2 regions of the Providencia sp. PROV003 genome follow, and region 2 is predicted to be linked to the other one. Evidence: predicted binding sites of a transcription regulator. Region 2 holds the regulator's gene; the other holds the start of a gene.
The links. Region 2 encodes LexA, which represses DNA repair genes until DNA is damaged. Its sites were predicted from a motif close to TNCTGTATGTACATACAGNA; they were not measured.

Region 1: sulA (SOS-induced cell division inhibitor SulA) is a predicted target of LexA. The motif match lies at 9,486-9,505, and genes of this name have one in related genera.

The regions. Positions count from the first base shown of each region.
Region 1 is NZ_CP096369.1:3,773,866-3,784,655, forward strand. It holds gene M1F14_RS17460 (VasL domain-containing protein) at 1-1,126, shown strand, start outside; partial or broken gene M1F14_RS17465 (Arm DNA-binding domain-containing protein) at 1,248-1,550, opposite strand; tRNA gene M1F14_RS17470 (tRNA-Ser) at 1,714-1,801, opposite strand; gene M1F14_RS17475 (TusE/DsrC/DsvC family sulfur relay protein) at 1,985-2,314, shown strand; gene M1F14_RS17480 (acylphosphatase) at 2,322-2,600, opposite strand; gene hspQ (heat shock protein HspQ) at 2,819-3,139, shown strand; gene M1F14_RS17490 (CoA-binding protein) at 3,210-3,623, opposite strand; gene M1F14_RS17495 (methylglyoxal synthase) at 3,737-4,195, shown strand; gene helD (DNA helicase IV) at 4,226-6,277, opposite strand; gene yccS (YccS family putative transporter) at 6,401-8,548, shown strand; gene M1F14_RS17510 (TfoX/Sxy family DNA transformation protein) at 8,675-9,289, opposite strand; gene sulA (SOS-induced cell division inhibitor SulA) at 9,526-10,047, shown strand; gene ompA (porin OmpA) at 10,401-10,790, shown strand, end outside.
Region 2 is NZ_CP096369.1:243,524-258,202, reverse strand. It holds gene lysC (lysine-sensitive aspartokinase 3) at 1-915, opposite strand, end outside; gene M1F14_RS01065 (hypothetical protein) at 956-1,117, opposite strand; gene pgi (glucose-6-phosphate isomerase) at 1,477-3,123, shown strand; gene ubiC (chorismate lyase) at 3,443-3,946, shown strand; gene ubiA (4-hydroxybenzoate octaprenyltransferase) at 4,099-4,953, shown strand; gene plsB (glycerol-3-phosphate 1-O-acyltransferase PlsB) at 5,039-7,540, opposite strand; gene M1F14_RS01040 (diacylglycerol kinase) at 7,667-8,041, shown strand; gene lexA (transcriptional repressor LexA) at 8,177-8,794, shown strand; gene zur (zinc uptake transcriptional repressor Zur) at 8,992-9,507, opposite strand; gene M1F14_RS01025 (fimbrial protein) at 10,447-11,043, shown strand; gene M1F14_RS01020 (fimbria/pilus outer membrane usher protein) at 11,137-13,623, shown strand; gene M1F14_RS01015 (fimbria/pilus periplasmic chaperone) at 13,658-14,395, shown strand; gene M1F14_RS01010 (fimbrial protein) at 14,464-14,679, shown strand, end outside.

The DNA.
Region 1 (10,790 bases), 1.1 Mb from region 2:
CATAGCGGGATTAAATGAAGGGTTATCGTTGCTCCAGCATTTACTCAGTCACCACTGGCAAGGGCTTTGGCCCCAACAGACCCATGCTCGCGTCGAAATTATCGCCACATTAAGCCAACAATTGGTGACAGGATTACGTGCACATGCTCCCATTTATGCCGATCTTCCTGCCCTTTACCAAACTGAAACCAAGCTTAGTCAAATTGCACAACAGTTACAAACATTAGAGCTCAAACACCTGACTCAGCTAGAGCGCTTACAAAATTTACTTGCATCTCAGGCAAGGCAATTAGAGAGTACAGATGCTCCAGATAGCGGTTTTATTCCGCCTACACCACCGCAACTTCCGAAAACTTCGCCATCGACATTTCAAGCTCGTACTGCAGTCCCCCCAATTTCCATCAAAGCCAATGCCACCATCAGCACTCCAGCACCTACTCAACCTTCTTACCGCAAAGGCATTTGTGTCGGCCTAGCTTTAGGTATTGTACTCACAGGAGCGATATGTGCAGGAACCTTGTATGCATTACACCCACAAATCAATAATCATGCTTTAGCACAGGTACTCCCACAATTACCTGAATTTACACCAAATATTGCAGCAATAATTGAGCAGCAATTACAACCGAACCCAACTCAATCTAGCCGTATTTCTGCTGAAAAACTCAATGTGATTGATAACTACCTTGTGGAATTAGAGTCTATATCCCCTATTTGGGCTCAGCAATATGGGATTAGTATGGCGAATTACCTCACCAAACATTATGGGGAACGACAAGAAATAACAGCGTTTAACGATAAATGGCAGCAAAATATGCAAATTAATGCGTCATCTAACGATAAACTACAACAATGGTCTGAAGGTATGACGTTATTAAATAACCTAAGTACGCGCTTAGATAGCCTTGATGGGAAACCCCGCAGCTATATAACAGGCTCTGAGCTAAAAACGATTATTTTTAATGCACGTCAACATTTTAATCAAGGTATGCCACTTGAGGAAGAACTACGCCAACTAGAGCAATTACAGGCGCAAGGCACCGTACCTGAATCAGAATATCAACGTATCGATACCCACTTTAAGCAACTACTGAATCGATATGCATTGATTCAACAAAATAAATAACACCACCAGCCCCGAAATTCTCGCTCTTAGTTAAAGAAAAAAGAAAGGGATTACATTGACTTTTTGAAAGTAAGTGGCATGGTTTGAGCTTTAAATAAGGGATGGATAAAGAAAGACATGTTTTAAAATATGTTTCAGTTTGGTTAATTGCGCCCGCTTTCTCTGCTTTTCTGGCTTCACTTGGATTAATACCATTGGCAACCTGTTTTCGTGCCTCATCTCTTTTCGCTCTTGCTTCATTGAGAGTGACAACAGGATAAATACCTAACGATATCATTTTGGTTTTTCCAGCGAATTGATAGCGATAACGCCAGCCTTTGGAACCGTTAGTTTCAACTAACAAAGATAGCCCGTTACCGTCCGCCAGCGTGTCGGTTTTTTCTTTTAGCTTGGCACGCTTGATTGCCATATCTGTTAGCTTTATAAATCACCAATATTGTATAGGAAAATTGTAGAGGGAATTTCTATACAAAAACTAGGCAACAAATTGTAAGGATTTAGAAAGATGATAGTAGGCTTCGATAGAGTGAGATTTCGCTGGAATGCTTGATTTACTTGGGATTGGGAGACGTTGCTAGAAGTGAAGATGGCGGAGGAGGAGAGATTCGAACTCTCGGATGGTTGCCCATCGGCGGTTTTCAAGACCGCTGCCTTCAGCCGCTCGGCCACCCCTCCGCAATGACGAGCACTATAAACATCCTCTGATTGGATGTAAACCCCTAATTTAATCATTCGCTTTAAAAATATACGCATTTCATACTGTTGGGCGAAAATATCAACATTCTAACGACTTTACTTGGGTTATTTCTCTATTTTTGTTAAATTCATACTCTAATTTTATTTGGATTAAAAATGAGTATGTTGGTTTTTAACAATCAAGAAATTAAAACAGACCCGCAGGGCTACCTGCTTGATAGCCAACAATGGAGTGAAGACCTCATCCCTCTACTTGCGCAGCAGGAAGGCATTGAACTCACCAATGAGCATTTAGAAATTATCCGTTTTGTGAGAAATTTCTACTTGGAATTCAATACCTCACCAGCCATTCGTATGTTGGTGAAAGCGGTTTCTCAGCAATTTGGCGAAGAAAAAGGCAATAGCCGCTATTTATATCAGTTATTTCCTAAAGGGCCCGCAAAGCAAGCGACAAAACTCGCAGGCCTACCAAAGCCAGTAAAGTGCATTTAATTTCTTCCTAATAGCGGACGGAAAAGTCCGCTATTGGCTCAGTTTGCCAACTTTCAGTAAAGAAATGGTCGATATTAGCCCCCGGAGGCCCACCAGCTTTAAGCCATTCATCTACAAATTCAATATCTTGCTCTGAACCATAAATGGCCAGCCTAACACTGCCGTCATCTCGATTACACACAAAACCTTTTATGCCATTTTGGTTAGCCCAATGATAGGTTTGATAACGAAACCCAACGCCTTGAACACGCCCATAAATGTAAAAATTGCGACCTGATGCAGTCATATAAGCCTCCATTGTCAGAGCATAATATATAGATACCTTTTTTTAGCAGTTGTTTTTTATTCATTGAACAGATAATCTGCTAAATGAGGCACTGCTTTTCATAGTTGCGTATAAAGACAGTGTATTGCGTTATTGATAATTGTCCATACTTCGCTTGAAAACGCACAACACTGCCCATATATAAATTGAAGTACAAGCAAGGCTTTTAGGAGGTCGCTATGATGATCACCAGTAAATATGGAATCGGGCAACAAGTCAGGCACAAGCTTCTCGGCTACCTAGGTGTCGTTGTTGATGTAGATGCTGAATATTCGCTCGAACAACCACATGATGATGATATTGCCGCAAACAGCACACTACGCGATCTGCCTTGGTATCATGTTGTAATGGAAGATGACAACGGGGATGCTGTTCATACCTATTTGGCTGAAGCTCAAATCACTTACGAGACTGCTGATGACCACCCAGAACAACCTTCTATGGATGAACTGGCAGAATCAATAAGGTCTCAGTTATTAGCGCCACGTCTGCGTAACTAACGGCTTTATCATTCATGAACGCTCCGTAAAGCAGCTCACATGCTGCTTTACTTTTATCATCAATGAAAGGCTACTTTTCAAGCCCTAAAGCGGGTATTTCCTGTTTTGGGCATTTATCCATAACAAATTGTAACCCTGCCTGCAACGCAATACTTTTAGCTTCTTCGCTAATAACCCCTTGTTGCAACCATAATACTTTCGCTTTAACTTGCACTGCTTCTTTAGCGACACCAACAGCGGCTTCTGCATTACGGAACACATCAACCATATCAATGGGTTGAGGTATATCACTAAGTTTTTCATACACTAACTGACCTAATAACTGTTGGCCAGCCAATTTAGGGCTAACAGGAATAACGGTATAACCTTGATGTAAGAGATATTCCATGACTTCATAACTTGGCCTATTGGCTTTATCACTAGCCCCAACTAAAGCGATGGTATTGACACTCTTTAAAATTTCAGCAATTTCTTGATCTCTCATCAAAATATCTCCTAAAATCAGTAAACTATTCATTAGCATTATGGTATATGTTGTACTTCTTTGCTCACACAGTTTTAAAGATGCCTATCTCACATCTTATTTAAGGGAACCTCATGGAATCAACAACCCGTAAAATTGCTGCATCAAAAAATATCGCCTTGGTTGCCCATGACCACTGCAAACCCTCGTTATTATCTTGGACAAAAAAGAATAATGAGCGACTTAAAGCGCATAAATTATATGCCACAGGGACTACTGGTTCATTAATTAGCCAACATACAGGGTTACCCGTCACCAGTATGATGAGTGGCCCAATGGGCGGAGACCAACAAATTGGCGCGATGATTGCGGAAAAAAAAATCGACCTATTGATTTTTTTCTGGGACCCACTTAATGCTGTACCGCATGATCCTGATGTTAAAGCATTATTACGTTTAGCTACCGTATGGAATATTCCCGTAGCCACCAACCCAGCAACCGCTGATTTTTTAATCACATCACCTTATTTTGATGACAATATAGAAATCGTGATCCCTGACTACCAAAACTACCTAACAAAACGCACTAACTAGTTTACTGGGCATGTTCGCATGCCCATCCCCCTAAGGCTTTTTCTGTTTTGGGACACCTAATTGTTTAAGTTCTTCAACAAATTCTGATGGTAATTCGGGGTTATATAATAACCAAACTTGCTGTTTAGCCCTTGTTAAGGCCACATACAGTAACCGCCTTTCTTCTGCATGCTCAAAATCTTCAGGTTGTGGCAACAGTGCTTGCTCAATAATTGACTCCCTTGCCGGCGCAGGGAAACCATCCTTACCACTGTTTAAGCCACAAATAATCACATAATCTGCTTGCTGCCCTTTTGATGCATGTACCGTCATAAATTCAATCGTCAATTTTGGCCAACGGGTATGCGCTTTATTCAAAATTTCAGGTTTTAAATAATGATAACGTGCCAGTACTAATATCCTTTCATCATCAAGTACATAGCCGCTCATTTTATCCAATAACCGTTCCAATGCTTGTTCATATAGAAGAACAACTGATTTTTTACTACCTTTAGTTAAGCTATTTAATGGCTTATGAAGCTGAATTGGATTTTGTAAAATAAACCGATTCGCAATATCGCCAATACGTTCATTGAAGCGATAGGTTGTATCCAAAGCACAAAGCTCCCCTTCCCCAAAATTATTTTCAAATGAGGTGGTCAGGTCTAATTCAGCGCCACTAAAACGGTAAATAGCTTGCCAATCATCGCCCACTGCAAACAACGTTGTTTGCTTATTTTGTTGACGTAACGCTTGAAGCAATTTGGCTCTAAGAGGTGAAATATCTTGGAATTCATCAACTAAAATATGTTTCCATGGGCTAATAAAGCGCCCTTTTTCTAAAATATTCACCGCCTGATGAATTAACCCAGAAAAGTCAACCGCACCTTCCTCTTTTAGCGCACTTTTCCATGCTTTTAATAATGGTGCCATCAAACGAATGCGTTTTTGGAAAAGATCTTTAATTTCATCATTGACCTTATCTACCATATCCTTTTGACTACCACCATGCATACGCATTAAGCTTAACCAACGTTCTAAACGCGCAGCAACTTTATGGCTTATTTTGTCATCATTCCAAAACTCACCATCGGGAATTTCCCATTGCAGCTCTTCAGTCAGCCACTCTCGCCAACCTTTCGCTTGAGCCTTTTTCGTTGAACATTGCTCTCGCCATTCTGTTAATAACAATGTTTGACGTTTTTGACTGTTGGTTTCGAGTTCACTGATAACCGGTGATTTTTTACTACCTTCACGAATAATATGCAGAGCAAGCGCATGAAATGTTTTCGCTTCGATATCCTGCTGTAAATGTAGCTGAATGCGCTGATTCATTTCATCAGCAGCTTTGCGACCAAATGCCAGCAATAAAATTTGCTTTGGTTCTGCCAGCCCTCTTAGTATTAGCCAGCCTGCTCTGGCGACTAAAACCGACGTTTTCCCACTACCAGCACCTGCCAGCACTAACACATTATCTTCGCCGTTAATGACAGATAGTGATTGTGAGTAATTTAATGGTGAAGATTCAACTTGTTGGAAAAAATCGTGATAACGCACCAAAACAGACTCGCACCACTTTTCATTAATTTGCTTGCGACATTTTTCTCTGTCATTCAACCACTTAAGGCAAAATTGATACTGAGATGCACAATTTTCAAACGATGGAATACGTACTAACGGTAAAGGAAGTGATGAAAAGTTCTGAGTAATTTTGTCTTTGATGCTGCTAACTTGACGTAAACCAAGCCAATGATCTTGTTTTATCAGTTGTTCAATGGTTTTCACCAATTCAGTCAATACTTGCGCACTGACTTGGCTCATTTCGGCACTCCATTGTTGCCATTTTTCATACAAATAATGGTAAAAACGTTGAGTTTGTTTCCACTCTGTACCGTGTAAACGCACAACTTGTTCGTTCACAATTTCAAATTCTAATTCCCCCCAAACAATGCCCCTCTTACAACGAAGGTCAATAAGTTCATTGAATGGGATAAGATATTGGTGGTTTTCACCACTGACTTCGATACCTGCGTTGAGTAAGCGAACCCGATTGTAGGGATGCTGAGCCAGACGCTGTCCAATCTGTGTTGATTTCAGTTCCATACGTCCTGCACCTGAAAAAAATCAATGACAAAATACGGTTGGCTTGATTCCAAACGGTTTTTTATTCCCTGCAAACACGCTATCCTATATAAACTAGAGCTTGTCTTACCTCTGAGGTACTTTGTGTTAACACTGCTTACCAGTTATCGCCGCGTGCTATATAACAGCCATATTTTATATTATATCCGAATCTTTATAGCCCTGACAGGCGCAACATTAGTGCCGTGGCTTTTAGGGCTAGACCCTAAAGTGACTATCCCACTGACATTAGGCGTGGTTGCCGCAGCCTTGACTGACTTAGATGATAGGCTAACTGGCAGAATAAAAAATTTAATTATTACCCTTTTTTGTTTTTTTGTTGCCTCAGTTTCAATTGAGTTACTCTTCCCATACCCACTATTTTTCTTTTTTGGCCTCGCTTTTTCGACTTGTGGGTTCATCTTACTTGGTGCTTTAGGGCAACGTTATGCCACCATTGCATTTGGCGCCTTACTGATAGCCATTTATACCATGCTAGGTGTACCCATTTTTGATACTTGGTATCAACAACCTGTGTTATTACTTACAGGGGCCATTTGGTATAATATTCTAACATTAATTGGCCATATTTTGTTTCCCGTCAGGCCATTACAAGATGCCATCACTCAATGCTACCAGCAACTTTCCGCCTACCTAGACGCAAAAGCTAACTTATTTGACCCTGATCTTGAAGATGATTATCAACAATCAGTTTATGATTTAGCTTTAGTAAACAGTAATTTAGTCAACACAATGAACCAAGCGAAAATTGCTTTATTGAGCCGACTTAAAGGTGATAGAGGCCAAAAAGGGACTCGTAATACGCTGCATTACTATTTTGTTGCACAAGATATCCATGAACGTGCTAGCTCGTCTCACATTCAGTATCAACAACTTAGTCGCACCTTACGCCATTATGATATCTTATTTCGTTTTCAACGTTTACTAACCATGCAAGCAAGAGCCTGCCAGCAAGTTGCTCAATCCGTATTGCTACGTAAACAATATCAACATAATCCACGCTTTGAACGAACTTTCAGCTACCTTGAAAACTCACTATTATTACTTAAGCAGCAATCCCCTGAATTACATGCAATAAAAGCACTGCATAATTTACTCAAAAATTTAAAGGGAATTGATGTTCAACTTAAAGGGCTAAGCCTTGAGCAAAGCTCATGGCAACAAAATAATAAACAAGTAGAACAATTGTCTGACGAATCATTATCAGGCTTTAATGATATTATTACACGGGTTAAGCATCATTTAACCCCAAAATCATCGTTGTTTCGCCATGCAGTTAGGATGTCAATACTTCTTTGTACTGGTTACGCGATTATCCAACTATTTGATATGGAAAGAGGGTATTGGATATTACTCACTAGTTTATTTGTCTGCCAACCTAACTACAGTGCCACTAAACGCCGTTTAGCACTGCGTATCATCGGGACTATCGTTGGTATCCTAATCGGGTTACCATTACTTAATTTAATCCCATCAATTGAAGGCCAGCTTACCCTTATTGTGATCTCTGGCTTACTGTTCTTTATGTTCCGTAGTAGCCAATATGCACAAGCTACCCTTTTTATCACTTTGTTAGTGCTTTTTTGCTTTAACTTATTAGGAGAAGGGTTTGATGTCGCATTACCTCGGATTATTGACACCCTTATCGGCTGTTTTATCGCACTACTTGCTGTAAGTTTTATTTGGCCTGATTGGAAATTTCGCCAACTTCCTCAGGTCATTCAAAAAACAATGGACAGTAATTGTAGGTACCTTGATGCCATTTTACTGCAGTACTACCAAGGTAAAGATAATAGCCTTGAATACCGTGTTGCACGCCGTGATGCACATAATAATGATGCAGAATTTGCTTCTATTGTCTCCAATATGGCATCAGACCCCAAATCTTACCGGATCACCCAAGAACAAGCTTTCAGACTTTTATGTTTAAACCATACACTACTTAGCTATATTTCCGCGTTAGGTGCGCACCGTGAAAAAATCCATAATGAGGATAACTTGGCACTGTTAAATGATGCAATTTGCTATGTTGAATCTGCCTTGCAAACCAACATACTAGACTCTCAAATTATCGATGAAAAATCTGATAGGCTGCGCCAAAACTTATTACAGCGAATCGATAACATTGCAAAAAGTGACGATGAAAAAACATTACTCATCATGGAACAAACTAAGCTTTTACTTGAACTTGTACCTGAAATAAAGCAAATGATCCGAAAAATCAGTGCATAATAAACATACCGATGAGCGGGTATTAAAATATATAAATATCCTTTCTACCCGCTTATTCTTCTCATATTAGTATTGTCTGGTTTTGAGGTAGCCTGCTATAAGTTTCCTTTGATTTATATTAGGCAATCACCTCGATGCGAGTTCAAAACTGTTATACCAAGTAATCAATTCTTGCTTAGTATTCTTTGGCAATACAGCACTATGACAGCCTTCTATTGCCGCTGCTAGGCCAATTAATAATTTAATACTCGGGTCATGCCGCCCATGTTGCTTAAGTTTGATAAAACACGCTTTTGCGCCCATCGTACGTAAATCATCTACATGAGAAATTCCAATTTTCCCCAATGCCCTCTCAACTGACATATTCATATTTGGCAAATCTTTGATACGCATTGTGATGGACTGTTTTTGTTTTAATTCTTCAATTGCAGAACGATAAGCGAGTTCAATATATTGGAGACACAAGACTTCATCGCCCCAAATTTGTTCAGGAAGTTGGTAATATCGCATTTCCAAAGGTATGCCTTTCTTACTATAAACAAGCCGATTAAGCCCTGAAGCCTCAAAATGGCTTCTAGCTACTAGACACCCTCGTAAATAATATTTCCCATCCAGCACTAACCCTACAATGACATTATCAACTAATAGGCAAAAACCGCCGAAGTGATTTTTACGCTTTAACTCTCCGAATTGACCTAACAAACGAGATAAATTAAAAAATTTTTCTTCTTCTAATAACATATACCTTAACTCCTTTTTGGGTATGTTTCATTTTTATCCTTGAGAGAATCAATTTTATAATTTCTTGCTTTACAAACAATTACACCTAGCTAATTTTGAGAGTTTCAATAAAAAATGCCAAGAAGAATGCAGCGGAAAACAACAAAGTTGCGAAGCGCTTTGAAAAAATAGGCTTGATATTGGATAAATATACAGTTACTGTATGTTCATACAGCATTGTAACGAGGTTAATAATTATGAGCATCTATTCTTGGAACAACACAACAGAACATTCTCTTAATAATTACGCACAGTCCATCCCATCCATTGAGCTTGCGAGTAACTCTACACAACAAGGTATGGTGAGCGAACTCGTTTACGATGAAAAACATCCAATCATGGACTATATTTTGCTTCCAATGCTCCGCCAGTTTGGGGCTCAATCACGTTGGTTGCTCTGGCTAAGCCCAAATAAAAAACTGAGTAAACACTGGTTAGAACAAGCAGGCATCCCTACGAATAAGGTTATGCAACTAAGTCACATGGAAACCATAACAACCATAGATGCAATGGAAAAAGCCTTAAAAAGTGGTAACTATAGTGTCGTTTTAGGCTGGTTGCCTGAACTGAACGAACAAGATTTTGTTCGTTTACAATATGCGGCTCAAGAAGGTCATTCTATTGGCTTTATTATGCGCCCACAAAAAACATATAATATGGTAAGTATGCAATCAGGACAGTCAAACCACCTAAAAATTCACTCAAATCATTATCACTAGCCAAGATTAAGAATTTTCTTACTAAATTTAACCTTTAGAAATATTTATCTCTAAAGTGAAATGAAAAGTATTGCAGATCAATTAGATAGACAAAAAACAATCATAATACAAAATATACATATCTCCCTGATTTATACACTAAAAAAATACTTTTTTTAACGTTTATTGCTCACTCTACTTGTATCTTTTTAAGTTCGTTGTAGACTTTAGCTTGTTAAGCTTATGGCATTATTTTTTACTTTTATTATTTTTTTGTAGATAATGTCAGCGAAACCTAGCAAGTAAATTGAACCAATGGCACATAATAAGGCTCAGCGAAGCCAAGCCAATATTGGATGATAACGAGGCGTAAAATGAAAAAAACAGCTATCGCAGTGGCAGTAGCAGCTTTTGCAACCGTTGCACAAGCAGCTCCAAAAGATAACACTTGGTATACCGGTGCTAAATTAGGTTGGTCTCACTATGAAGATACTAGCCTAAACCCAGCTAAAACTGGTACAGACTATGCAGGTTGGGGTACAGTTGGTAATTCAACTGACCGTGATACTATTGGTGCTGGTGCATATGCTGGTTACCAATACAACCAATATATGGGTTTTGAACTGGGTTATGACTGGTTCGGTAAAATGAAATACAAAGGCGCTGGTAACAGCGGTGACCTGAAATCTATGGGTGTTTCATTAACTACCAAATTAAGCTATCCAATCATGGATGACTTAGACGTTTACACTCGCTTAGGTGGT
Region 2 (14,679 bases):
TGGATTACTGGTTTTATCAGAAACAATGGTGCCACCTGCTTCTGGGGCTTTACTTGAACCAACGAAAACCGGGATACCAGCACGTACAGCGGGGAGTAGTGTTGCCGGATGCAAAATTTTTGCCCCAAAGGTTGCCATTTCAGCAGCTTCATCGAATGCTATTTCATCAATACGCTGTGCATTTGGCACGACCCGTGGGTCAGTAGAGTAAATACCTGGAACGTCAGTCCAAATATCAACGCGAGATAAGCTTAGGACTTCAGCTAGCAGTGCAGCGGTATAATCACTCCCACCACGCCCAAGTGTTGTTGTACGGCCTTTTGGATCACGGCCAATAAACCCTTGGGTAATAACTACCGATTCTGCTAAGCGAGGTAACAGCTGTTGTTCTGCAAGGGTTTTCAACTGCTCCAACTCAGGTTCTGCACGACCAAAACTTTCATTGGTTCTCATGACTTTACGGACATCAAACCATTGTGACTCGGTATTGCGCTGGCGGAGGACTTCTACGAATAATAGGGTCGACATTAATTCACCATGACTAACCATTTCATCCGTCAATGCGTCAGAAGTGGCGAGAGACGCGGAATCAGCTAAATGAGCGATATTATCAAGTAATCGATTGATTTCTTCACGGATCACATCAGCAGTTTGCAGATTATCAATAATCGCATATTGGATATCTTTAACTTTTTTCAGTAGCTCATTGCGTTTATCAATATCACAACCTTCAGCGAGTTCTATTAGCAAATTAGTGACTCCAGCGGAGGCAGAAAGCACAACGACTCGAGCATTTGGATTAGAAAGAATGATATTGGCACTATTGTTCATTGCCTCAAAGTTCGCGACACTAGTGCCGCCAAATTTTGCGATAACAAACTGACTGTTGTCTGATAAAGACGCTACTGTATTCATGGTATCGATCCCTGTCGTTAAACTATATTTTTATATAGATTTATCGGGTAATTAGCGTTGCGTCAATCAAGAATCGAAGTAAATCAGTAATTCTAATGATAGGTAATTCATTATCGGTTTTCTCAATATACTCGTCATCCTTCAAGCTGCATGGGTGTTGACTGCGCTCAGATAGCCGAATCACATACTTTTGTATGCTCATCGGTCTATCTTCCCTTGTCGCCTACATGCAACTCGAATGATTTAGCGTATATGGCGGTGGTCATCCTTCAAGCTGCATGGGTGTTGACTGCGCTCAGATAGCCGAATCACATACTTTTGTATGCTCATCGGTCTATCTTCTCTTGTCGCCTACATGCAACTCGAATGATTTAGCGTGTACGCGCTGCTGTTAAAGTTAAATGACATTGAAAGTGCGTATTTCAGTGAAAGAGTTAATTATGTCTGGAAAAGTGCCGTGGAATTGGGGAATATCAACATAACGCAGAAAACCGATAAGTCTCGTATCTTTGACGAGGTACAATATATTTATATTTTAAATTATTTTGGAGAGTGTTATCCATGAAAAGTATTAATCCAAGCCAAACGGCTGCATGGCGGGCGCTAGAACAACATTTTGCGCAAATGAAGGATGTTCATATGCGTGACTTGTTTGCGCAGGATAAAGACCGCTTTACTCATTTTTCGGCAACGTTCGATGGTCAAATCTTAGTGGATTTCTCCAAAAATAGAATTACACAAGAAACATTAGATAACCTGTTAGCGTTAGCAAAAGAAACTGAGCTAGAAAGCGCGATCAAGAGCATGTTCAGTGGTGAAAAAATCAACCGTACCGAAGACCGAGCGGTGTTACATACGGCTTTACGTAACCGTGATAACACACCGATTTATGTTGATGGTAAAGATGTAATGCCAGATGTTAATGCTGTATTAGAAAAAATGCAGAAATTTAGCGAGCGCATTATTCGCGGAGAGTGGAAAGGTTATACAGGTAAAGCGATAACAGATGTTGTTAATATCGGTATTGGTGGTTCTGATCTTGGGCCATTTATGGTTACAGAAGCATTGCGTCCATATAAAAACCATTTAAATATGCATTTTGTTTCTAATGTGGATGGCACACAAATTGCGGAAACGCTGAAGAAACTGAACCCTGAAACGACATTATTTTTAATTGCATCAAAAACGTTTACGACCCAAGAGACCATGACAAATGCGCATTCAGCACGTGAATGGTTATTGGCTACCGCAAAAGACGAACAGCATATTGCCAAACACTTTGTGGCACTATCAACGAATAGTGAAGAAGTTGCTAAGTTTGGTATTGATACTAATAATATGTTTGAGTTTTGGGATTGGGTTGGAGGCCGTTACTCTTTATGGTCAGCAATTGGCTTATCGATTATTTTATCCGTGGGTTTTGACAATTTCGTTCAGTTATTGAATGGTGCCCATGCTATGGATAAACATTTCACCCAAACACCACTAGAAAAAAACATCCCTGTACTGTTAGGTTTGATTGGCATTTGGTACAACAATTTTTTTGAATCAGAAACTGAAGCGATTCTGCCATACGACCAATATATGCACCGTTTTGCAGCGTACTTCCAGCAAGGCAATATGGAATCAAATGGTAAGTATATAGGCCGAGATGGAAAACCAGTTTCATACCAAACGGGCCCAATTATTTGGGGGGAGCCAGGAACCAACGGTCAACACGCTTTTTATCAGTTGATTCACCAAGGGACAAAAATGATCCCTTGTGACTTTATTGCGCCTGCAGTGACCCATAACCCGTTAGGCGATCACCATGAAAAATTATTATCTAACTTTTTTGCGCAAACTGAAGCGCTAGCTTTTGGAAAAACTCGTGAAGTTGTTGATGCGGAATTTGCTGCGCAAGGTAAAAATGTCTCTGACATGGAATATGTGGCACCGTATAAGGTATTCGAAGGTAACCGCCCAACCAACTCAATCTTATTGAAATCCATTACCCCTTATTCACTAGGGGCATTGATCGCAATGTATGAACATAAGATTTTCACGCAAGGGGCGATTTTGAATATCTTCACTTTCGATCAATGGGGTGTGGAATTAGGAAAACAATTAGCCAGCCGTATTTTGCCTGAGTTAGAAAATAGCGAAACAGTCAATAGCCATGATAGTTCGACTAATGGTTTGATTAATAACTATAAAGCTTGGCGTTAACCTTTCTTATTACGTCATATCACTGTCTTATGAAGAAAAAGCGGGAAGCTGTAAAAACTTCCCGCTTTATTGAGATAATGAATGACGGAGACTTGCCTAATAAATTCTTATTATTACGATGTTAATAAATTTTATTATCGTTTATAACTCGTTAGTAATTAAAAATTTATTCACTATTTTTTTACATTTTGTGTTGAAAATGTGACTTTTTATATAAATTGTTAGCTAACTTTAACCCTGTAGCAAAACAACGTGATATCCTACCGTCTAAGAAATACAGTAAATCATAACCATGTTATCCATGGTGGAAATTTAAGTAATGGATGAAACACTATTTACCTCCCATCCCATTCATTGGTTGGCTGAGGATGATAAAATAGTTCCTGCCAATACGTTAGATTGGTTGTTAGAACTTGGTTCCATGACAAAACGCTTTGAACAACACAGCCAGCAAGTTACCGTGATACCTTATTTAGAACGCTATGTATCGCAAGGTATGTTGAGCATTGAAGAGGCACAATCTTTACCTGAAAGCCCTCGTTATTGGGTCAGGGAAGTCGTCATGTATGGGGATGGTATTCCTTGGTTACTAGGCCGTACTGTCATTCCAGAAGAAACATTGACTGATGAAGACCAGCAATTGGTTGATATAGGTAGAATGCCTCTAGGGCGTTATTTATTCAGCCGTGATGGCTTAACTCGGGATTATATTCGCATAGGTTCTAGTGCTGGTCGTTGGGTTCGCAGTTCTCGATTAAAACTATCGGCTAAACCATTGTTATTAACAGAAATATTTTTACCTGAATCACCTGCATATCGTTAATTATCCTAAATATTTTAAATTTTCATAAATTCAGTAAGTACGCAACACCAACAAACATAAATCAGTGGCTTACAGAATTGAGTGGTATAAACATATACCCAATTTGAAGTATGATGGAATCGAATAAGGAGCACGACAAAGTGGAGGGAAGTATGACGCTAAGTAAATGGCATGCATACAGCCGTTTAATGCGTATAGATAGGCCCATTGGTTCACTATTACTCTTGTGGCCAACGTATTGGGCATTATGGATTGCAGCTCAAAGCACACCAAGTTTACATCTTTTGATCGTGTTTACTGCAGGGGTGTTTTTTATGCGTGCCGCAGGTTGCGTCATTAATGATTTTGCCGATCGTCATTTTGATGGTCACGTAGAACGCACTAAGCATCGGCCACTCCCTAGTGGGGATGTGACTGAAAGGGAAGCTAAAATACTGTTTGCGGGGCTTGTTGGCTTTTCCTTCTTACTCGTTTTAACGCTTAACTCAATGACAATTTGGCTATCTATTGCGGGCCTAGCTTTAGCATGGGTGTATCCTTTTGTTAAGCGAGTCAGTCATTTACCTCAGGTAGTATTAGGTGCTGCATTTGGTTGGTCAATTCCGATGTCGTTCTCTGCAGTCAATGAAACACTGCCTCTGGTGTGTTGGTTATTATTCTTAGTGAATATTATTTGGTCTGTGATTTACGATACACAGTATGCCATGGTTGACCGTGATGATGACTTAAAAATCGGTGTGAAATCGACAGCAATCTTATTTGGCCAATATGACAAATTAATTATCGGCTTATTGCAATTGCTGATGGTGGGTTTGCTGGTGGTTGTAGGTTCTTTAGCAGGCTTAGGGATAACTTATTATCTTTCTTTGGCGCTTGTTGCAGGGTTATTTATTTATCAACAACAACTAATGGTGAACCGCGAGCGTGCTCCTTGCTTTAAAGCCTTTATGAATAATAATTTTGTTGGTTTGATTTTGTTTATTGGCATTATGGTGAGCTATTTTTAGCGAGTAAATCATTTTCCATGAGCCAACAAAAAAGGTAATGTTTTTCAACATTACCTTTTTGCTTTATGGGCTTCACAAAACCGAACTAGTCTTTTTCTGGCTCAGTAGTTTGTGCCGTTACCTCGGGTATTGCTTCTTTCTTTTCTTCTGAAAATTCATCAGCTTGGCTAACACTTTCAATGGTTAAACGAATTTCTGGGGACATTAACCGCACAAGGACTGCATACAGTTTCTTGGCGTTAGTGGTAAAAATATCGTTTTCATTATTATCGATATAGCCTTCTTCTCTAAGCGTTTCAACGAGAGTTGAAAACACTGCTTTATCAAAGAACTCAGGGGCGTTAATACCGTGCAGCACAGAAAGGCGTTGAGCAAGGATGCGGCTTTCTTTTTCCAACGTATTACGGCTGATTTCAGGGCTGGCATTGAGTAATGACAGCGTGATTGCGTAGCGCTGTAGTGTTTCACGGACACCTGCTGCTAAGAGCTGTAATGGACGAATACGGCGTGGGTTCAACACTACCATATCGTCGTCTCTTAAGCAGATAAGCTTTTGATTATTCAGTTCATCAATTAGAGTATCTACCGTTTCACGCAGCTGTTCATCGTTATAACGCATAAACAATTCTGCTTTTAGGAACGGGTAGATTTGGCTCACTTGATAGTAAATTTCTTGACGGCTGATGCGTTCATGATGCAGCACAATACTGGTTATTAATGACGGTAGTACCAGTAAGTGATGGATATTGTTACGGTAGTAGGTCATTAAAACGGCATTTTCGCGAGGAAGAATAATAATATCCCCCATGCTGTCTTTTTCTACCTCGAATTTATCCATCTGCAATGCATGTTCGAGCAGTTGTTCCGGCGTTTTATTAGGCGTTGTCGCATCAGGCGTATACGGCACATTACGTAATAATTGCAGGTAACATTCCACTTGCTCAATGAGTTGTTCACGTGTTAATGAACGTTGGCGTGAGGCCAGTAAAGCCGTTGCACATAAATTTATCGCGTTAGCGGCGGCAGCATTATTGATATTTACCATAATGTTATCCGCTAACGAGCTAACTGTTGGGTTTAGCCACGATGGGCGCTGTGGCTCAATTGGATCAATTGAGTCACGCCAATCTGGGACACGCTGGTTCAGATAATGAGAAAGAGAAATTGGCTGACCAAAGTTCACATACCCTTGACCTAAGTTACGCAGTTTGCGCAACCCGCGGATCATGGAAAATAAACCTTCTTTCTCTTTTTCTGCCCCGCGCAGTTCTTTTGCGTAGGTCCCTACCTCCATTACGTGTTCATAGCCAATATAGATAGGCACAATAGTAATAGGGCGTGAGTCGCCACGTAGCATGGCTTGCAGCGTCATTGATAGTGTCCCGGTTTTGGGCTGCAATAAACGGCCTGTTCGGGAGCGCCCACCTTCAACGAAATACTCGATAGAGTAACCACGAGCAAACAGTTCACTTAAATATTCACGGAAAACCGTGGAATACAATTTGTTGCCTTTAAAAGTACGGCGGATAAAAAATGCGCCAAGACGGCGAAAAATCGGACCGGCAGGCCAGAAGTTTAGGTTAATACCAGCAGCAATGTGCGGTGGAACGAGACCTTGATGGTAAAGAACATAGGAGAGCAGTAAGTAGTCCATGTGACTTCGGTGGGAGGGCACATACACAATTTCATGACCATCTTGCGCTAATTGGCGAACGCGCTCAGCATGCTGCACGTTAATACCTTGATAGAGGCGGTTCCATGTCCAACTGAGCACACGGTCAGTTAAACGCACGGCTTCATAGGAGAAGTTCGCAGCAATTTCTTCCATCATATTCACTGCGTTTTGCTGCGCTTTTTTCAATGGAATTTTTTTACTGCGTGCTTCGTCTTCGACGGCTTTTTCAATTGCTTTTGAGGTCAGAAGCTTATTGAATAGTTCATAGCGGGCCGGCAGTTTCGGGCCAACCGCAGCAAGGCGCTGGCGTGAATAGTGAATACGGGCGACACGTGCCAGTTTATTGGCAATAATGGTGTCAGTACCGTGGTCCTGAGCCATTTTCCCAATAGAAACGGGTGGCGATAGGCGAACAAAACTGTCACGACCTAACCACAGGATAGCAAAAAACTTTTGCACCCCATTTAATAGTTTCAGTGGTGGTGCAGGGGTATGCCCTTCACGACCAGGAGAGCGCCCGAACATTACAGACGCGGGTAACATTTGAATATCTAGATTAGGGTTGTTTTTGTGCAAATCTAAATAAGCATGGAATGTTTTGACGGAATCTTTACGCGGGTCCGGTGAATAATAGCGAAATACGCGAGGGCCATCATCGATAAACACATAAGCAGGGAGCTTAGTGCCATTGATGTCGTTATCAACCAAAGGGTCAGGTAAACCGATAGCCAAGCATTGATGCCGTAGCGTTAGGAGGTCGGACTTAGAGTGGTAAGGCAATACATACAGTGTTGGCCTGTTAGTATCAAGCTGCAACTCTGCAATGGGGTCCGATGGAATTAGTTTACTTTTTACCAATAATTTAAGTGGTAAATTCAACGTGTTGTAATATATTTTACGCCATAGTGACATAAATGATTATAGCCTCTTGTTAACAATGCTGCGCAATCATACCAGAAATCTACTGGCAGATCTGTTACTGACAATTCACTTTGACCGTAAAAATCGATTATTGTTTGTATTTTTTAAGGAATAAATATGGCAAGTCAAACTAAGGGCTTTACCCGTGTAATTAAAGCCGCGGGATATTCCCTTAAAGGGCTAAAAGCCGCTTGGGTAAACGAAGCGGCTTTTCGTCAAGAATCTGTTGCAGCAGTAATTGCGATTATTATCGCCTTTTTCTTAGATATCAGTTATATAGATAGAATACTGCTAATTAGTTCAGTGGTGCTGGTGGCGATTGTTGAGCTATTAAATAGTGCCGTAGAAGCTGTTGTTGACCGTATTGGTAGTGAATACCATGAGCTTTCAGGCCGCGCGAAAGATATAGGCTCTGCCGCAGTGTTTGTCAGTATTGGTTTAGCACTTTTTATTTGGGCTCTGGTTTTATGGCAACGTTATTTTGCCAGCTAGTTAATAAAAACAGTTTAAAGTCGAAAAAGAAGTCAATCGATAACAAATGCCTAAATTCAGCAATTTAACTGTTCCAAATCTTCATTTACCTGTATATACTCACAGTCTGACTGTATAAACAAACAGGGGAACGGAATGAAAGCACTGACGGCTCGACAACAGCAGGTTTATGATCTGGTGCGTGATCACATTTCGCAGACGGGTATGCCTCCTACACGTGCTGAAATAGCAGCAAGCCTGGGTTTTCGTTCGCCTAATGCGGCAGAAGAACATTTAAAAGCCTTGGCTCGCAAGGGTGTAATTGAAATTGTTTCTGGGGCATCACGGGGTATCCGCTTGCTTCTTGAAGAAGAAGCTGATGATCAAGGGCTACCTTTGATTGGGCGTGTTGCCGCTGGCGAACCTTTATTAGCGCAAGAACATATCGAAAGTCACTATCAAGTTGATCCAGAACTCTTCAAACCTCACGCAGATTTTCTATTACGTGTGAATGGTATGTCGATGAAAGACATCGGTATTATGGATGGTGACCTACTAGCGGTTCATAAAACACAAAATGCACACAATGGCCAAGTGATTGTTGCGCGTATTGATGATGAAGTGACTGTTAAACGCTTTAAACAGCAAGGTAATCGTGTTGAGTTAATTGCTGAAAATCCTGAATTTGCACCAATTATTGTCGATTTACGCGAACAAAGCTTCACAATTGAAGGTTTAGCGGTTGGCGTGATCCGCAATAGTGATTGGTATTAATTCTTAAATTATCAGGTTGGTAAGCGGTAAGTTGACGCTGCTTGTTTGATAATTCAATGATTGCTGGCAGATTTCAAATTGATGTGTAGAGATCTGCCTGCTTTACTTGTTCCTTTTCTTTTGTCTCTTTTCTTTGCATCTCATCGAATATTCTTTTCTTATATAAGCAACACCGTTAACTCTACCACTTCTATTTATTACTTTTTCTTTGTAGTAATAGGCTGTTGATGGTCATGGTGGCAATGTGCGTGATCTTGGCAGCTATCAATCTCATCACAGTTTTTACATAAGCCATGGTTTTCAACCACAGTATGACGCAAACGGAACTGGTTGGTTTCCGCTAGGCTGATAATAGCGGCTTCAATGGTTGTGCAATCACTTTCAGTTACGCTACCGCAGTGGTCACAAATTAACATCACTGAAATATGGCTAGGGTTATCAAAGTGGTGACAAACGACATAACTGTTGGTTGACTCTATTTTATGAATAAAGCCTTGTTCCATTAAAAACTCAAGCCCACGGTAAACGGTAGGGGGCTTTGCTTGTGGTTCAACTTCACGTAATAAGTCTAATAAATCGTAGGCACTGATAGCACCGTGTTGTTGCGCGATAAGGCGTAATACAGTTTCTCTCTGTGGAGTCAATCTAACGCCTCTTGACTGGCAAATGCGTTCTGCCATTACCAGTATCTTATCTTCATTCATTTTTTTCATTTTACTGACCCCAACTTCGAAAACAAAGTATCAACTATGGTAACAAGTTTATCATAGTTTTCTGACTGAAATAGCTTGAAAAGAAAAAGTGAAAGGATGAAGACAGCTATCTAGCTAAGCTTTGTTAGATAAAAAAATGAAAAATAAAATTTATAACTCATGAAGGAGATAAAGAAGATATTTTTATATACAGCATTATCAATATATAAATAACAAAAATTAAACATTTAATTTTTAAAAGGGTAACTAGTCTAAAACAATTCTTTGAAACTAAGTGTTACCTTTTGATATAAATTTTAATTAAGATTTATCTTATCTGAAATTTTATTTTTCCTATAAATGAGTGATAAAATTTTTTTTCCTTGGATTTTGTTCAATTAAGTTACTATTTATAGATTAAATATATTAATTTCCTCTGCTGTATAGTTTTATATTTTAGTGGCTAATTTTGTTTATTTTGAAATATTTTGAAAATCTTATAAATAGAAAGTGAAGATTTTATATAAATTTTCCTAAATGACATATTTGATTCATATATAAATGAGTTGTTTTGGTTTTTTATTTTATATTTAAGTGAATATAGGGTTATTATTCTATATAAACTCACCTCAAGTGTGATTTTTGACAATATATATTGAGATTGTAGAATTGACATCAGAAAGAATTGAAGCGTATGTATAAATATTCATTTAGTTTTCTACGTCAATTTTTAAAAGTTACAGCGAAAATTGAGTTGTTAATTAAAAAGCAAGAAAACTAGTGTAATGGATTTACGTTTTTAAAAAAGATGATAAATGAGAAGGACCTTATTTATATATAACCCTCTAATCTGAAAGAAGTTTATAAAGCTGGAGTGCTGAAAAACTTTACTGATAAGCGCAAATTATCAATAAAAATCAGAAAGAGGAAAATCCTTCCTACTTATTTAAGGAAATGTTTATGAAATTGAATAAATTAGCATTAACTCTAGCTATTGGTTTTGGGATTGGTTTCTCTGGAGCTGCATTAGCTGAAGATCCTGTCGTTCCAGCAAAAACAGTAGAAAGCTCACAAGGTGAAATCCGTTTCACTGGTTTCATTAACGATGTTCCATGTTCAATTGATGCAAATAACCTAAAACAACTAGTTGAGTTTGGTGAAATCGCATTACATGAACTGACATCAAACCAATATCGTTCAGACAGCAAAGATTTCGATATCGTATTGAAAAATTGTTCAACTGAAACTTACAAAAACGCAAAAATCACGTTTACTGGTCCAACAATCTCTGGATTCCAAGGCTTTACAGGTGAATTACTTGGTTTAGGCGGAAAAGTTAAAAACGCAGGTATCGTAATTACTAACGGTGCAGACAAAGTTGTTGAATTTGGTAAAGCATTCCCAGGTACTGGTGACGGTTATGCGTTAAATGCAGGAGATGGCAAAGAAACAACTCTACATTTTGCAGCATATGTTAAAGGTAATGAAGATGCTAACGCTAAAGCAACAACGGGTAGTTTCAATACTGTTGCTAACTTCAAAATCGTATATCAATAAGACTTATTTGAGTTAGATAAATAGAAACATGTGGCGTATGGAAGGCCATATGTTTCTATACCTTTTTACTTTGTTTGATAGGCGCATAATTAAATGAAAAGCATAAGACTCAATTTAATTACAAAATTAATGCTTTTAATATTAACGCCGATGTTTGTATTTTCCGAAGAGGCTATTGATTTTAACACGGACTTTCTTGAAACAGACAGCACTGAAAATGTCGACTTCAGTAAATTCTCTCACGCAAATTATATTCCTCCTGGAAATTACTCATTAGCGGTATCTGTTAATAGAGTTAAAATTTCTATGGAGCAACCTATTATTTTTTTTACACCTGATTATGACGATAAAATATCTCTTGCATGTATTACACCAGAGCTTTATAAGCAACTCGGTTTACAAAGTAATTGGAGTAAAAAAGTAACGTGGTTGCATAATGACCAATGCTTAGATATTCGTTCTATTCCTGATATGAGTATTCAGGGTGACTTAGCAAAAAATAATGTCGATATAAATATTCCTCAAGCATTTATGGAGTATCAAGACCCTAATTGGGATCCTCCATCTCGTTGGGATGATGGTATTTTAGGTGCGTTTATTGATTACAATGCAACTGGGCGTATTGTTAATAAGCGTACTGGTGATAAAGGGACTGAGTCTGGTATTACTGCGACAGGAACCATGGGGACAAATATCGGTGCATGGCGCGTTAGAGCAGACTGGCAGACTCAAAAGGGTGAGTTAAATAAAGGTGGCCAATCATGGTCATGGAACCAACTTTACCTGTATCGCGCAATTCGAGCGTTAAATTCACGCTTAACATTTGGTGAGCAATATTTATCTTCTGAATTATTCGATAGCATACGTTATGTGGGAGCGAGCTTAGAAACTAATGAATCTATGCTTCCACCTCGTTTACAAGGGTATGCCCCTGAAATTGCGGGAGTTGCAAAATCAAATGCAACGGTGATTGTTAAACAAGATGGCCGAATTATTTACCAGACAGAAGTAAGCCCTGGTCCATTTAGAATTCAGGATGTTAACTCTTTTGGAGGAGGGACATTAGACGTCTCTGTTCAAGAACAGGATGGTAATGTCACAAATTATAAAGTTGAAACTTCGAGGTTGGGAACATTAACGCGACCAGGGCAACTTATTTATAAACTTGTTTTGGGTAAGCCAAGTAAAAATGAGCATAGTACTCAAGGGCCTGTATTTAGTTTAGGTTCTTTATCGTGGGGAGCAACAAATAACACGACTGTTTATGGTGGGGTTTTAGGTTCTTCAGAATATCAAAATATTGCGTTAGGGATAGGGCGTGATTTCGCTCCATTTGGTGTGCTTTCAGGTAATATTAGTGTATCTAGAGCGGAGATGGGAAGAGCGGATAATCATCGTACTTTGACAGGGAACTCCTATAATTTAACATATTCTAAACAGTTCGATGATATCAATAGCCAAATTACATTTGCAGGCTATCGATTTTCTGAAAGAAACTATATGAATATGAGTCAATTTATTGATAGGCGTTATAATGATAGCACGATGGATAGTGGTAAAGAATTATATACCATTATATTTGGTACGGCGTTTCCTGAATATAATACAAATATGTATTTAAATTACTCGCATCAAACTTATTGGAACCGTTCTTCAACTGACCAATATAACCTAACGGTTTCTAATTATTTTGATATAGGGAAAATAAAAAATTTAAGCTTAAGTTTAACTGCATATAAAACCAAATCTCATCAAAATGATGATAATGGCGTTTATTTAAATTTAAATGTGCCATTAAATGATAATCAAGCAAGTATTAGTTATTCAGGCTCATTTTCTAGTAATAGTAGTCATAATGTCAATTACTATGACCGTATTAATGAGCGAAGCACATATTCTATTTCTGCGGGAACGTGGGATAAAAATAAAGTAACGACATCAGGTATGTATAACTATGATGGTGATGCAGCACAAGTTAATATCAATGGAACGTACACTCAGGACAATCAAACTGCATTATCTATGCAACTAAAAGGTGGGCTAACAGTTACTCCAGAAGGTGGAGCATTGCATCGTAATACCTCAATAAATGGAGGGTCAAGAGTCTTAATCGATACGAATGGTATTGAGGGGATCCCTGTTCGAACTGGAGTAACACCCATTAAAACAAATCGTTATGGTAAGGCTGTTATCACAAGTATCATGGATTTCAACCGTAATAATTTACGGATTGATATAAATAGCATACCGGATAATGCCGAAGCATTGGATTCAAACCAATATGCAACCTTAACTGAGGGGGCGATTGGTTATCGGAAATTCAATGTGATTAAAGGTGAAAAAATATTAGGAACTATCAGTTTAGAAAATAATAGTTATCCACCTTTTGGATCATCCGTTATCAATGAGAAAAATATTGAAGTTGGAATTGTATCAGATAATGGGTTTGTTTATTTAGCAGGTATTAATCAATCAGATATCCTTAAAGTTAAATGGGGTGATAAATCATCATGTCATATTCAAATACCTGAAAAAATAGAAATTGGCATGGAAAAAACAATATTATTACCATGCAAATAATTATAAGTAATGTATTAACGTCAACGGTGAAAATATGAATATAAGTCTAAATGCTAAAATAGTAACAGTAATGAGTTTGTTTTTATTAATGCAATCGGCTTATGCGGCTATTGCGCTTGATAGAACTCGTGTTATTTATAATGAAAATGATAAATCGGTGAGTATGGGGCTTACAAATGAACACTCAACAAGCCCATACTTAGCACAAGCATGGATAGAAAATGATAATAATGAGAAAGTTACATCGCCTTTTATTGTGACTCCGCCGGTTCATAGAATAGAAGCAAATTCTAAAAGTCAAATTAAAATCCAATCTTTGCCAGCTATTTCTCAGTTACCAAAGGACAGGGAAAGTATCTATTATTTGAATGTACGGGAAATTCCACCACGTAGCGAAAAGGCCAATGTTCTACAAATTGCATTACAAACAAAAATTAAGATTTTTTATCGACCGATAACGATAATGATAAAAGAGCGTATGGAATTTATCCCACAAGAAAATAATATAAAAATTGTTAAGCGTGGTGCTGATTATTTAGTAAAAAACCCATCACCTTATTTTTTATCAATTACTAAATTGAAAAAAGGTAATACAGACGTTACAAATTTTGAGCCAGTCATGATAGCCCCTTTTGATGAATCCAGTTTAGGTACGGTTTCTGGAGGCTTAGGCTCTATGCCAACCTTAGTTTATCTTAATGATTTTGGTGGTGCGGTTGATTTGAAATTTAGTTGTCAAGCAACAGAATGTTCCGTAGTACCTAGAAAATAAGGCTAATGATTATGTCCATTAATTTTATGATATCCAGAAAAAATGTAATGCGGATATTGGGGGTTTTAATGACTTTTAATATATCAAATGTATTTGGATTTTCAGGATTCTTATATATTGATATTAAAGGTGAAGTTTTATCCAAACCTTGCACAATCAATAATGGACAAACCATCGAAATAGATTTTGGCGATGTTATGACGACTCGTGTTCAAGGTGAAGTTTATAAAGAGCCCATAGAGTATACGGTGAGTTGTAAGGATGGAATTAAACCTAAATTAAAC